DNA from 2 places in the Pengzhenrongella sp. genome. Region 2 is predicted to be linked to the other one. Evidence: riboswitches for the same ligand, from Rfam matches in the RefSeq annotation. Region 2 holds a riboswitch; the other holds the start of a gene.
The links. A riboswitch is a leader RNA that binds a small molecule or an ion and turns the genes downstream of it on or off. The one in region 2 is predicted to bind S-adenosylmethionine.

Region 1: another riboswitch for S-adenosylmethionine. It lies ahead of VIM26_RS00825 (hypothetical protein); the one in region 2 lies ahead of VIM26_RS16035 (thioredoxin family protein).

Annotation. Positions count from the first base shown of each region.
Region 1 is NZ_DATCNW010000017.1:4,737-11,778, forward strand. It holds gene fdhD (formate dehydrogenase accessory sulfurtransferase FdhD) at 1-226, shown strand, start outside; gene VIM26_RS00820 (FdhF/YdeP family oxidoreductase) at 223-2,559, shown strand; SAM riboswitch class IV at 2,812-2,923, shown strand; gene VIM26_RS00825 (hypothetical protein) at 2,969-3,448, shown strand; gene VIM26_RS00830 (hypothetical protein) at 3,625-3,987, opposite strand; gene VIM26_RS00835 (hypothetical protein) at 4,667-5,356, shown strand; gene VIM26_RS00840 (hypothetical protein) at 6,286-6,408, opposite strand; gene VIM26_RS00845 (dihydrofolate reductase family protein) at 6,599-7,042, opposite strand, start outside.
Region 2 is NZ_DATCNW010000275.1:13,417-20,458, reverse strand. It holds gene VIM26_RS16065 (ABC transporter permease subunit) at 1-47, opposite strand, end outside; gene VIM26_RS16060 (ABC transporter ATP-binding protein) at 44-997, opposite strand; gene VIM26_RS16055 (response regulator transcription factor) at 1,100-1,774, opposite strand; gene VIM26_RS16050 (sensor histidine kinase) at 1,771-3,087, opposite strand; gene VIM26_RS16045 (hypothetical protein) at 3,093-3,743, opposite strand; gene VIM26_RS16040 (hypothetical protein) at 3,833-4,027, shown strand; SAM riboswitch class IV at 4,142-4,255, shown strand; gene VIM26_RS16035 (thioredoxin family protein) at 4,291-4,824, shown strand; gene VIM26_RS16030 (DUF4395 domain-containing protein) at 4,817-5,293, shown strand; gene VIM26_RS16025 (hypothetical protein) at 5,417-5,635, shown strand; gene VIM26_RS16020 (serine hydrolase domain-containing protein) at 5,684-6,499, opposite strand; gene glgX (glycogen debranching protein GlgX) at 6,623-7,042, shown strand, end outside.

The sequences.
Region 1 (7,042 bases), on a different contig from region 2:
GCTGACCCAGAAGGCGCTGATGGCGGGGATCCCGATGCTGGTCGCCATCTCGGCGCCATCGTCTTTGGCCGTCGACCTGGCGGTCGAGGTAGGCATGACACTCGTCGGGTTCCACCGTGGGCACTCGATGGTGGTCTATGCCGGTGGCGATCGGATAGTCCGCGGTCGAGCACGAGCCGTCACAGAAGCCGACCGGCCCGGGGCTCGAGATGCGGGTGTGGCGTGACCCCGGATCCAGCGGGCCACGACATCACCGAGGACGACAAGGACCTGAGCGTCAGCAAGCCGCGGAGGTGGGCCGCTGGCATCCCGGGCATCTCTCGCTCGATGAGATTCGCTCTGAAGCGGATGGGCGTCCGCCGCAGCCTGCACACGCTTCTGGCGCTGAACCAGAAGGACGGCTTCGACTGCATGAGCTGCGCATGGCCGGACCCGCCCGAGCGAAAGACGGCGGAGTTCTGCGAGAACGGGGCGCGGGCCGTCGCATGGGAGGCCGACCGGCTGCGCGTCTCGACGGAGTTCTGGGCTCAGCATTCGACCGGAGAGCTGGCCTCCCGCTCCGAGTACTGGCTCGGGCAGCAAGGCCGGCTCGTCGAGCCGGTCTACAAGCCAGCAGGAGCCGACCACTACGTGCCGGTGACCTGGGAGGCGGCATTCGAGATCATTGCCCGCGAGCTGAACGCCCTCGACTCGCCGGACGAGGCGACGTTCTACACGAGCGGACGCACCAGCAATGAGGCGGCGTACGCGTACCAGTTGTTCGTCCGGGCGTTCGGTACGAACAACCTCCCGGACTGCTCGAACATGTGTCACGAGTCGACGAGCCTGTCCATGGCCGAAACCATCGGTGTGGGCAAGGCAACCGTCTCTTATACCGACTTCGCCAAGGCCGACCTGATCATCATCATGGGTCAGAACCCTGGCACGAACCACCCTCGGATGCTCACAGCGCTCGAGGAGGCCAAGGAGGCGGGAGCCAGCATCGTGGCCGTCAACCCGCTGCCCGAGGCAGGGCTGATCCGCTACAAGAACCCGCAGCGACCCCGTGGGCTCGTCGGCAAGGGCACCGCGATCGCCGATCAGTTCCTGCAGGTGCGGATCGGTGGTGACATGGCACTGCTCCAGGCCGTCTGCAAGCGCGTGCTCGACGCCGAGGCGACGGCACCGGGGACGGTTCTCGACCACGCGTTCCTGACCGAGCACTGCCAGGGGCTCGAGGAGCTCAGGGCCCACCTTGAGGGTCTCGACGAGCAGGAGGTGCTCAGGGCGACTGGGCTGCGTGTCGAGGAGATAGACGAGCTCGCGGCTAGATACCTGCGGGCCGAGCGGGTCATCGTCTGCTGGGCGATGGGGCTGACGCAGCACAAGAAGGCCGTCGCCACGATCGCCGAGATCATCAACCTGCTGCTCTTGCGCGGCAACATGGGCCGTCCGGGTGCCGGTGCTTGTCCCGTTCGCGGGCACAGCAACGTCCAGGGCGATCGGACCATGGGCATCTGGGAGAAGCCGCCCCAGTCGTTTCTCGATGCATTGCAGGTGGAGTTCGGGTTCGACCCGCCGCGGGAGCACGGCTGCGACACGGTGGAGTCGATCCGGCGCATGCGGGACGGTGGTGTCAAGGTGCTCGTCGCGCTCGGCGGCAACCTCGTGTCCGCTGTGTCGGACACGACTGTTGCGGAGGCCGCGATCCGCAGCACGCGGCTGAGCGTGCAGATCTCCACCAAGCTCAATCGGTCGCACGCGGTGACCGGTGAACAGGCGTTGATCCTGCCGACGATGGGCCGCACCGAGATCGACGTCCAGGCCAGCGGTCCGCAGTTCGTGACGGTCGAGGACACGGTCTGCGCTGTGCACGCGTCGAGCGGGAGGCTGCAGCCCGCCTCACCGTTGCTGATTTCTGAGGTCGCCATCGTCAGCCGCATGGCCGCCGCGACGCTGGGCGCGAAGGTCGCGGTGGACTGGGCGGCTTTCGAACGCGACTACGACGCCGTCCGCGACCACATCGCGCGAACCGTGCCGGGTCACGAGGACTACAACCGCCGAGTGCGCCAGGAAGGGGGGTTCGTCCTTGCGCACGGGCCGCGCGACGAGCGGAGGTTCCCTACGAAGAGTGGCAAGGCCATGCTCTCCGTCAACGAGCTCGAGACCACTTATGCGCCGCCGGGCCGGCTGCTGCTGCAGACGCTGCGGTCCCACGACCAGTTCAACACGACGATCTACAGCCTCAACGACCGTTATCGCGGGGTCCACAACGGGCGCAGGGTCGTGTTCGTGAACCCGGACGACCTGGCCGAACTGGGCGTCGAGGACGGCGCGTGCGTCGACCTGCACAGCGAGTGGCCCGACGGCGTCGAGCGCGTCGTCGAGCAGTTCCGGGTCGTCTCCTACCCGACGGCACATGGCTGCGCGGCGGCGTACTTCCCGGAAGCGAACGGGCTGGTGCCGCTCGACAGCACGGCCGAGCGCAGCAACACCCCGACGTCGAAAGCCGTGGTCGTGCGGCTGGAGCCGGCCCGCGTGCACACTCTGGCTGCTGGACGCGCGGTCACGTCGCGCTGATCGGGCGCGCCGAGATCTTCAGACGCGACGCTACTGCGCAGGGTGATCCACCCGCCATCGAGCGTGTCGATGTAGCCGGGTGCAAGGCACATGCACCCTCATCTACTCAGGCACGCCCCCTTCGACCAGTCGCGAGGCCCCGGGAGGAGCCGGCGGGCTGCTTCCCAGGGTGTCGCGCCGGGCTGACGGCGCTGAAAGTACCCAGACCTGCTCACTGAAATTCCCCACCCCGCCCGACTACGATCACTTCTAGGTCAAGAGAGGCAGCGCTAAGCCCCTGAGCTAGCTGCCCGGCAACCCGGCTTCGCCTGGGTGCCCCTGAGGGAAGACCCGGCCCAAACGCACGTGTCGGCAAGCGCGGATCACCGGGCGACAGCCGCGGGGTCCCTTGAGTTCGGGGAGTGCCGTCATGTCCAAGAAGATCGATCCGAGGTCGTCGGGTCAGCTGCCCATCCCCGACCTGCACCGTTTGGGCTGCACCGCCTACATTGCCGGGCACAACGTCCACTGGATCCAGGCGCTGCACACGTCGGACAAATCCGAGGTGTCCGCGCAATCGTGGCGCGGACAGCTAGTCACCGTGGACGGTGAGGTGCTAACGGTCCGCAAGCCAGAGGACCACCTCATCCGTTTCCGGAACCACGACCCTGCCCGGCTGGTCGCTGTCCTCGAGCGCACTGGTGTAGACGTGCTCATCAACGACCAGTACGCCATCTTGCGGGTTGGCTCGTTCTGCTTCTCGATCAAGGCCGACAGCGGGGAGCCGCTCGGACCGTGCCCGATCGATCAGCTGCCGCCGAATCTGACAGCTGAGCAGATCGTGGCGCGTGTTCGCACGCACGGTGGCTTCAGCCTCGATCCACGTGATGAAGTTGGTCTCGCGGGCTGATCGAGAACGACGAATGCCATTCTGAACTGGGGCGATGGCACTCACTTAGGGTTCCAACGCACCATTGGGACCCCAAATCGCCCGGGCGGTGACCTTGGCGTAGGACCGGGCTCGCTCAGCACGCTGGGTGCCCAGCCGCGCGGGGCTCATCAACGCGCGGTGCCGCACGTGGTCGTTCATCGCCGCGGCCGCCGAGCGGGCGAGTTCATCTCATACCGGGCGGCGTGCTCACGCAGGTACTCGCGCAGGTAGGGAATGGTGAAGTCCACGTAGCCTCGCCCGGCCGCCTCGATGATCCCGGCATCGATGAGGCGGCTCCGGTACACGCTTGCGTAGTACGCGCTCTCACCCATCCGCTCAGCGACTGTCCCGGTGTGCGAACACCCAGAGTCGTGCGACATCGCCAGCAGGTACGTCCGGTCGACCGCAGACAGGTCGCCCAGCGCGGTCTCGTGCACGGTGCTGCCCAGGCGTTTGCGGGCGGCGGGGATGCCCTGGTGGACAGCATCGAGGTCAACGGGGACGTTCTCGCCCGCCAAGGTCCGATAGGGAGGTGGTTTCGGGTGTCGCATCTGTGACCGGCACGCCGCGGGCAGGCGGGTACGTGCGACGTTGGTCACGGCTGCATGACTACCCGGGCCGGCTCCTGAGTGGCTCGGATCGCGGCTGCCCGTGATCCCGCGGTTGTTGACGCCGCGGGTTCAGCTCTCAGGGCGGCGCCAATCGGGCTGTCTGCCGCGGCGGCAGGGCAAGCCAGGGCCGCCGCGGACGCCATCGGCCTCGCCGCTCGCGACGGCTCCACTGAACCGCACGACAAGGCTCTGCCCAACCCGGCGAGAGAAGTGTCCAGATTTCGGCCGCCGTGAGATGCTCAGCTTCCTCCGTCGTCGACGGGCAGTTCCGATCGGATCGGGCCATAGTGTGTCGAACTGGTCTCGGTCAGCGGGCGCCACAGAGCCCGCTAGGGAGAACTCGATGCACTTGCGTCTACACATTCATCTTGCATCAACTGCCCTCATCGCGTTCGTCGGTGCCTTCACGGCCCCGGCAACGGCTGCGACAAGCCCTCAGGATCCCGTGGTGGTCCCTGGTGATTTGGACGGCGCGAGGGCCTTCAGCTTCGGCGTTGGTTCAGATGGGGTGCTGAACGTCGGAAAGACTCTCAATAGCGTTTGAAATTGATCGCTGTGTTCGCTCCTAATAACGCGGAGGGCCACGATGGCTGAAGACGCTCGCCGAACGCAGGACAATGATGGGCGTCGCCGCGTGGGCCCGGGCGGCAGAAAAGATGTTCGCGATTTTGTCTTGCCATATCGCCATGGTAAATACTGGAACTGGGACCCAGTGAAGCGTCAGTCGGAGACAGCCGCTCATCTGATGGCACGAATGCCCCTGGACACTGAGGCATCTGCAAACGCATGTCTCCAGATGGCCGAATTGGTTGCCAAATCAGCGATCGACCGTGCCGAGGCAGCCGATCATCGGGCGTCGACGATCGCAGGTAGTGTTTCGATTGCTGCCAGTTTCACGCTCAGTGCCGCGGGCCTCCTGCTCGATGAAAGTAAGTGGCCGACTGATTCAAGGCCACGCACACTTTTCGCAATTGTACTCTGCTTGACGACTGGCCTCTTTGTTCTCGCGGCTCTGTACTCTCTTAGAGCGCTCGTTTCAAAGAAGACACGATATTGGAAATGGATCGACCCGAACGACCTCTGGGCTATCTTGGGCGAATCGACAGCAGAAGGGCGTACTGGATTGCGGGCGGCGCGCCTCCTCGATAACTTCGCCTCCAACTGGGAGATCGCGGATCTGAAGAATCGTAATATCGACAATGCGCTTCGGTGTGTATTATGCGCATTGTCGGCACTAACGGGTTTGGCTGTTATTGCGGCCAGCACGGTATGGTGACGCGACGAAGTCGGCTTGGGCCCGCCGCGACTCGCGCAGCGGGCGACCGGTGACCTACGACCTGCAGCGAGGCGCGGCCTCATTCACGATCGACGAATCGGCGACCAGCTCGGCATAGTCGCGCCCCAAGCCTCTCCTCAGATCGCCATGGACCCGCACTCGAGCATCGTCGTGACGCCTCTGATCGGCTGCCGGAGTCGACCTCGTCGAGTCCGAGCCAAAACCCGCCGCGCGCCGAGCAGGTCACGCCCTGCCAGCCGGGCATCCTCGGCATCTTCGGCTCCGCCACCAGCCAGACCATGACGACCTCAACGTGGGCAGCGTGCAAATTTACGCTCAGGAGATGCATTTAGTCACGGGAACGTTCTCACCAGCCAACAGCGGCAGGGTGCAGGTTCTTCGTAGGGGCCTTCACGCGTTTGGTTCGGGTTTGACGGCCCACCACACCCTTCGTCGCGTCAAGGCTCTTTGTCTGCGACCTCGAAGCCCAAGTCGCTCAACGACACACAGCGGTCAAGTGCCGGTCCGCAAGCGACATCGGTCGCGGTAGCCGACGTCACGGACCCATGCCTGGTGGCCCAGATCTCGCGGCGCGCGCCGCCCATCAAGAGCGCCGTCAGCGAGGCGTTCCCGCGGGAACGCCTCGCACCGAGGCCGGTCCGTGTCGCCAAGAGGTGAACGTTTCCGTCTCGCCCTCTGGGATGAAACGTTCCCACGGAGACGCTTCTCGCGCCTCGCCGTGACGACGCCGAGACGACGCCGAGTACGGTCGCTCGGTACGTTCCGGCCCAGCTCACGAGTGGCGGTATGTGCTGCGGAACCTAGGTTCGGATCCCGGCGGGTGGACGTCTGTCAGGTGGTGTTCAGGTGACCCTGCCTGAGTCGAACGGGCGGCCTCTCTTAGCAGGTGAGCGTGATGTCCAGTTGAGCTACATGAGCGTGCTGAGCAACGCGGGCGCCAGGATCGCCAGGATCATGCTCCCAGCGAGCACGCCGCCGACCCACCGGATCATCAGGAGTCGGCGCCTGGCTCGGGCGTGTGTGCTGTTCATGAGGTCTCCGAGTAGTCGAGCGGCTTGCCGCCGGGGATTACGACCCGGGCGACACCCGGGGAGGTGTCCAGGATCTAGTGGCACATCGGGCAATGGGCGTGGTCGGCGAGCAGGACAAGGGTGGCGTCCGCGCTCACCCTGTCATGGAAGCACGGGTGGCTTGACGGGACCTGAACGCTGTCCGTCGCGGTTACGGAAGCCGCGGCGACCGAGCCGCCTCGATGACGCGGTAGTCGAGAATCAGGTGGCTTGTCGGCGAGATCACGCCCCGGATCGGGACGAGGCCGATCGGCGGCAACCCGTCGAGGAGTTTTCGCCCGGTGCCGGCGATCGTCGGCGCGAGCGCGAGCCTGAGATCGTCGACGACGCCTGCGGTCAGCAGGGCCTGTGCGACCGAGATGCTGGCGTGGACGCCGATGTCGCCTCCGGGTTGGCTCTTCAGGTCTCGCACGAAGTCGACCAGCCCACCGTCGATCGCACTCGCGTTGGCCCACCCGGCGTCGAGCGGCGGGGAGGTCGCTACGTACTTCGGGACCGAGTTGATGAATGTCGCGAACGGCTGAATCTCGCTACCCGGCCAGAACCCAACCCATTCGTCGTAGCTGCGACGGCCCAGGATGACGGCGTCCTGCGT
Region 2 (7,042 bases):
ACGTGGGGCGCGGCGGTCCGGGCGTCGTTGGAGACGATGGTCGTCATCGCTGGCTCGCTTCTACGTTGTGGCGGGTGGCATCTCGGGTCGGGTCGCTCGGACCGAACTCGACCGAGTCGCGGGTCAGGCGCATGAAGGCCTCCTCGAGGGAGACCTCGGTGGGGATCAGGGCGTGGATCGGCAGGCCGGCCGCGAGCGCCCGGTCGCCGATCGTGGCGGCGTCGAGCCCGGTGACCCGGAGCTCACCGAGCTCCGCGCCCGACTCGACAGTCACGCCGTCGTCGAGCAGGATGCGGGCGAGCTCGCTCGCGCGGGGCGAACGGACCGCGACCACGACGCCGGACGCAGCGCGCTGCATCTCGCTCACCGAGGTGTCGGCGATGAGCTGCCCGCGGCCGACGACGACCAGGTGCTCGGCGACCAGGGCGATCTCGGAGATCAGGTGGGAGGACACGAACACGGTCCGCCCCTCGTCCGCGAGGGCCTTGAGCAGGTTGCGGATCCACACGATCCCCTCCGGGTCGAGCCCGTTGACCGGCTCGTCGAGGATGACGACCTCGGGGTCCCCGAGCAGTGCCGCCGCGATCCCGAGCCGCTGGCCCATGCCGAGGGAGAACGCTCCCGCGGGCTTGCGGCCCACGGTCGACAGGCCCACGAGGTCGAGCACCTCGGTGATGCGCCGGCGCGGGATCCCGGTCGTGGTCGCCAGCGACAGCAGGTGGTTGTGGGCGGACCGGCCGGGGTGGATGGCGCGGGCCTCCAGGAGCGCGCCGACCTGGTGCAGCGGGGCGACATGCTCGACGTAGGGCCGCCCGTTGACGGTGACCGAGCCGGCATCGGGGCGGTCCAGGCCCACGATCATCCGCATCGTCGTCGACTTTCCCGCGCCGTTCGGGCCCAGGAACCCGGTCACGACGCCGGGATTGACGGCGAAGCTCAGGTCGTTCACGGCGGTCTTCTTGCCGTACCGCTTCGTCACGTGCTCAACAATGATCATCGATTCCTCGCTGCCGGGCGCTGGGTTCTGCTCCTGGGATGAACCCTGCCCGCAGCGGGCGCGACGGGAGTCGCCCGCGTGCGGTGTCTTGCTCCGGCGCCGCTACCGCGCGCGCAGTAGCCCGGTCTCATACGCGATGACGACGAGCTGCGCCCGGTCGTGCGCGTCGAGCTTCATCATGGCGCGGTTGACGTGGGTCTTGACGGTGTGCGGGGAGATGACCAGGCCGGTCGCGATGTCGTCGTTCGAGCGCCCCTCGCCGACCAGCGTGAGCACCTCCCGCTCCCGCTCGGTGAGCGCGTCGAGCGAGGCCACCGGCCGCTCGGGGCCCCGGCCGTGCGCGGCCGGGGGCTCGCCGAGAAAGCGTTCGATCAGGGTGCGGGTCGCGAGCGGGGAGAGCAGCGAGTCGCCGCGGGCGATGACGCGGATGGCCTCGACGACGGCCTCCGGCTCGGCGCCCTTGCCCAGGAAGCCGCTCGCACCCGCGCGCAGCGCGGCCACCACGTGCTCGTCGGTCTCGAACGTGGTCAGCACGAGCACGCGTACCCCGGCGAGCAGGGGGTCGGCGCAGATCTGGGCGGTCGCCTCGATGCCGTCCAGGTCGGGCATCCGGATGTCCATCAGGACGACATCGACCGGCCGCTCGCGGACCTGCCGCACCGTCGCCCTGCCCGACGAAGCCTCGCCGACCACCAGCAGGTCGTCCTCGAGCTCGAGGATGCCGCGCAGGCCGGCGCGGATGAGCGGCTGGTCGTCGGCGATCAGCACCCGGATCACGACGGAGCTCCGTGCGGGCCGCAAGCGGGGCGCCGGGACCCGGAGTCGGTGCCGGGCACCGCTGCCGCGACCGCCGTCGGCCGGTACGGGATGACGGCGACCAGGCGGAAGGTCCCGCCCTCCTGCGCGGCGGTCAGGCTCCCACCGCACGCGGCGGCGCGCTCGCGCATGCCGATCAGCCCGTGCCCGACGGGCGCCGGATCGCGGGCCGGATCGCCGGCAGGATGTTCGGCCGGATGTTCCCGGACGGCGTTGCTGACGCGGATGGTGAGCGCGCCCGCTGCGTGCTCCACGTCCAGCTCGGCCTGCCCGACGCCGTGCTTCGAGGCGTTCGTGAGCGACTCCTGCACGATCCGGAACGCCGCCAGGTCGCACGCCCGGTCCATCTCGCCGGGCCGCCCGGTCGCGCGCGTGCGAACCACCAGGCCGGCCTCCGCGAAGGTCACCAGCAGGGTGTCCAGCCGGTCGAGCCCGGGCGCGGGCTCGGTCCCGGTTTCTCGGTCGCCGTCGCCGTCGCCCGTCGAGCGCAGGACGTGCAGCACGGCTCCGAGCTCGTCGAGCACGGTCCGGGCGGCCTCCTGGACATGCCCGAGCGACGCGTCCACCGTGGCCGCGTCGCGGCCGACGGCCCGGCGCGCAAGGCCCGCGTGGATGTTGATCACCGCGATGTGGTGCGCGACGACGTCGTGCAGCTCGCGCGCGATCCGCACCCGCTCCTCGACGACCCTGGTGCGCGCCTCCTGCTCGCGGGTCTCGTCCGCGCGCCGGATCCGTTCGGCGAGCTCGGTGACGTAGGCCCGCTGGGCGCGCGCCGCGATCCCGATAGCGAACGCGAGCGCCGTCCAGACCACCACGATCAGAGTGCGTGCCTCGGAGATCGGCCCGGTGGCGTTCGTCCGGGCCACCGCGAAGAGCACGAGCGCGCTGACGACCGCGGCGACCGCGGCGACGCGACGCGGTCGGTGGATCGCCACGGAGAACACCGCGATCTGGCTCGCGACCATCATCGACGGGGTCGCCCCGTCGACCACGAGGGCTGCCGTGACCCCCAGCAGCGTCACGGCGAGCACCGGCAGGGGCCAGCGCGCGCGGAAGAGCAGCGCCCCGCCGACGACGGCCGCGAGCGCGAGGGTGCCGAGCGCCGGTCCCGCCGGGATGTGCTCGTGCCAGATGGCGCCGAGCGCGAGGGCCAGCACGCAGGCGCCGACGGCGACGTCGACCACCCGGCGAGCCCGACGGCGCGCGACCTGGTGGTCGAGCCACGGGTGCACCCCGAGCGGATCGACGTCGGCGGCGCTCGCCGGGTTCCACACGCCGGCTACCCCGTTCCCGATCCGACGGTGTCGAGGTCGAACTGGAGGTCGAGCGCCCCGAGCGGCTCGACACCGTCCGTGCTCGGTTCCGAGGTCGCGACCCCGAGCCACCGGGTCCAGCGCCGCCCCCAGGTCCGGCGCTCGACGAAACCTGCGGCCTGCGCCGCTGCGCGCTCGGGATCGGAGTCGGCCAGCACCATCACCGGGCCGGGCGCCGGATCGGGCTGTGCGGCGGTCCACGCCAGCGCAGCCAGGAGCAACGCGGGATCACCGGTCCGGTGCGCCGAGGCCTGCGAGATCTCGAGCAGCAGCCAGCTCGGCTCGCCGAGCCGGAGCTCGCAGAGCAGTGCCCGGCCCAGCAGCGCCTCGGCTCCACCCGGCGCCGACCCGCCGAGCTGGGAGGCGATGTTGCGCAGCACGGCCGGCGGCGGCGGCAGCTGCCCGGCCGGGATGGCCGTCACGGCCCCCACGATCGACCCGTCGTCGAGCTGCTCGACCCACAGCGCGCCATACTCGAACGCGACGTGCGTCAGGAGCAACCGTGCGGTCCGCGTCAGCACCTCCGGCTCCACACCGGGCGGCTGTTGTCCCTCCCGGGTGATCCGCGCGATCGCCGGGACATCCGCAAGACCCGCGATGCGGATGGAGTTCACCATGACACCAGTCTCCCCCGCCGCCCGACACCCCGTCGTCGCCCGTCAGTGGGAAGCGACGTACCGCGCCTGCAGTACGGCACGATGAGTTCGTGCAAAAGACACTCGCCCTCGCGCTCGGAACGGTCCTCGTCCTCATGGGTGTCGTGTTCACACTGCAGGGTCTCGGCTACCTCGCCGGGAGCGCGATGACCGGGGTGACGACCTGGGCGATCGTCGGGCCGATCCTCGTCGTCGTCGGCCTGGTGCTCCTCGTACGGGCCGGACGGCGGCGCCCGCCCGGCTGACCGGACGCAGCGTCGTCAGGCGGCTGCGGGCCACCCGGGCACCCCTCGTCCAGCATTCGAGAAGTTCTGTCCGAACGTTGGCCAACCGGCGCGGGCTGACGGATGCTCGGTGCAGGTCATGAGCGCCAGCGCACAGCCCCGGCTTGCTGGCCGGCAACCCTTCGTCCGCGACGGGGTGCCCCGGGTGACGACCTGGTCCGGGTCGGTCGACCCGGGCAAGCGCGGGGTGCACCAAGGCCCCATGGGATTGTCGGAGGACCGTCGTGGCTGCACCGCTCGACCTCGCGGGATCCGGGCTGGTCACGCTCGCGCCCGCCGCCGGGCCCGGGCTCGCCGTGCGCGCGTGCCTGGTCGTCGCCCTGCTGGTGGCCGCGAGCGCGGTCTGGTGGGTGGCTCGCCGCCGCGCCGCCCGGTTCCGGTCGCTGCCGAGCGGGCTGGCCGGCGCCGCGGGCCTGACCAGCGCGGACCTGGGCCACGAACTGGGTGCGCGGGCGACGTTCGTGCAGTTCTCCGCCGCGACGTGCAGCACGTGTCCGCAGGTCAGCCGGGCACTGACCGAGCTGGCGGCCGGTGAGCCCGGGGTCGTGCACGTCAACCTGGCGTCCGAGGACCACATGGACCTCGTGCGGCGCTTCTCCGTCTACCGCACGCCGACCGTGCTGGTCGTCGACGCGGTCGGCACCGTCCGGTCCCGCACCTCCGGCCCGCTCACACCCGCTCGGGCCGTCGCCGCGCTGCGGCACGTCACGCACGGCCCGCCCAAGATCGCGGATTCCCCCAGGAGCATCGATGTCTGACTCGCCGAGCACGCACCTGCCGTCCACCCCGCGCGGGACGCCGTCGGGCATCGACCCGCGCGGCCCGAGGTTCGGGGCGGGCGTGACCGCGACCCTGCTGGTCCTGGTGCTGCTGCTCGGCGGCGGAACCGCGGCCACCGCGCTGCTCGCGGTGGTGGCGCTGCTGTTCGCGCTCGGGGTGGCCCGCGGCGTCGCGGGCACCGTGCAGGGCCTCGCCTACCGGACCTGGATCCGCCCGCGCCTCGGGCCGCCGACCGAGCTCGAGGACCCGCGTCCCCCGCGGTTCGCCCAGCTGGTCGGTCTGATCGTCGTTGGCGTCGGGCTGATCCTGGCCGCCGCCGGGGTTCCGTTCGCGGTGCCGATCAGCGCCGCGGTGGCACTGGTGGCCGCGTTCCTCAACGCGGCCTTCGGGCTGTGCCTCGGCTGCGAGATGTACCTGCTGCTCCAGCGTTGGAGGCCGCAGCACTGAGCCGGATCCTGGGCACCTCACCTCCCCAGGCCGACGGCGGCGATATCCTCGCCCACGTGGGCCCGCACAGGCGCGGCGCCCGCTGTGCTCATCAGCGTCGTCACCAACCCGGGGGAACTCACCATGTCGATCTTTGACTCAACGCCTGCGCAGGAGTCCAACGCCGCACCCGGCGCGCTCCGGGTGGTCATGTTCGTGTTCTGCCTCGCCCTGTTCATCGGCGGGTTCTACCTGATGTCGGTCGCGTTCGAGCACGCGTCCGGGATCCTGTTCGGGGCCGCCATGCTGCTGTGCGGGCTGGCGTACATCATCCCGACCACGCTGATGTCGAACCTGGACTGAGCCGCGCCGGGGCTGACCGGCCCGGCCGCCGGTCAGCCGAGCGGGTCGTCAGCCGCGCAGCTCGGCGAGCACCGCGTCGGTGAACGGCGGCCAGGCGTCCACGGCCCAGGCCCCGAAGTCGCGGTCGGTGAGCACGACGCACGCGACACCAGCGGCAGGATCGACCCACGCGAACGTCCCGGCCTGCCCGAAGTGCCCGTAGGTCCGCGGCGAGCTCGTGCCACCGGTCCAGTGCGGCTGCTTCCCGTCGCGGATCTCGAAGCCCAGCCCCCAGTCGTTCGGGTTCTGCCGGCCGAATCCGGGCAGCACCCCCGCGAGCCCGGGGTAGACGACGTCCGTGGCCGCCGCGAGCGTGCTCGGGTCGAGCAGCGCGGGATCCTGGAGCTCGGCGACGAACTTCGCGAGGTCACGGGCGCTCGACGTCGCTCCGGCGGCCGGCGATCCCCCGACGGTCGTCGCGTCCATCCCCAGCGGGTCGAGCAGCCCCTCGCGCACGTACGCGGCGAACGGGATGCCCGACCGCTGCGCGACGGCCTCGGCCAGCACCTCGAAGCCGGCGTTGGAGTAGATCCGCCGGTCCCCGGGGGCGGCCCGGACCGTGCGGGCGGAGAAGTCGAGACCCGAGGCGTGCGCCAGCAGGTGACGGACCGTCGCGCCCGGCGGGCCGGCGGCGTCGTCCAGTCCGAGCACGCCCTCCTCGATCGCGATCAGCGTCGCGTACGCCGTGAGCAGCTTCGTCACCGAGGCGAGCGGGTAGCTGCGCTCGAGGTCACCGTGCGAGGAGAGGACCTCGCCGCCGGCCGCGACGACGGCCGCGGATGCGTTCGGGACGGGCCACTGGCTGATCGCACTCACGGCAGGCATGCCGACGACGATAGGCGACGGAGTCCACCCGGCGTTTCACCCTGTATGAGCCGGTTCGACCCCGGCCCCGAGGCTAAAGTCGGGAAAAGTTGGCCGTTCTCGTTCTTTAGGGGGCAACGAGCGATGCGTGTGTGGCCTGGACGCCCCTTCCCCCTCGGGGCAACGTTCGACGAAACCGGCACGAACTTCGCGCTGTTCTCCGAGGTCGCCGACCGGGTCGAGCTCTGCCTCATCGCCGACGACGGCGCGGAGACCCGGATCGACGTGCGCAAGGTCGACGCGTTCGTCTGGCACTGCTATGTCCCCGGGGTGTCCCCCGGTCAGCGTTACGGCTACCGCGTGCACGGCCCGTACGACCCCTCGCGCGGCCACCGATGCAACCCCAGCAAGCTGCTTCTCGACCCCTACGCGAAGGCGATCGTCGGACAGATCGACAACGACCCTTCGCTCTTCTCCTACCGGTTCGATGACCCCACCGCGCGCAACGACGACGACTCGGCGGGGCACACCATGAACTCGGTGGTGATCGACCCGTTCTTCGAC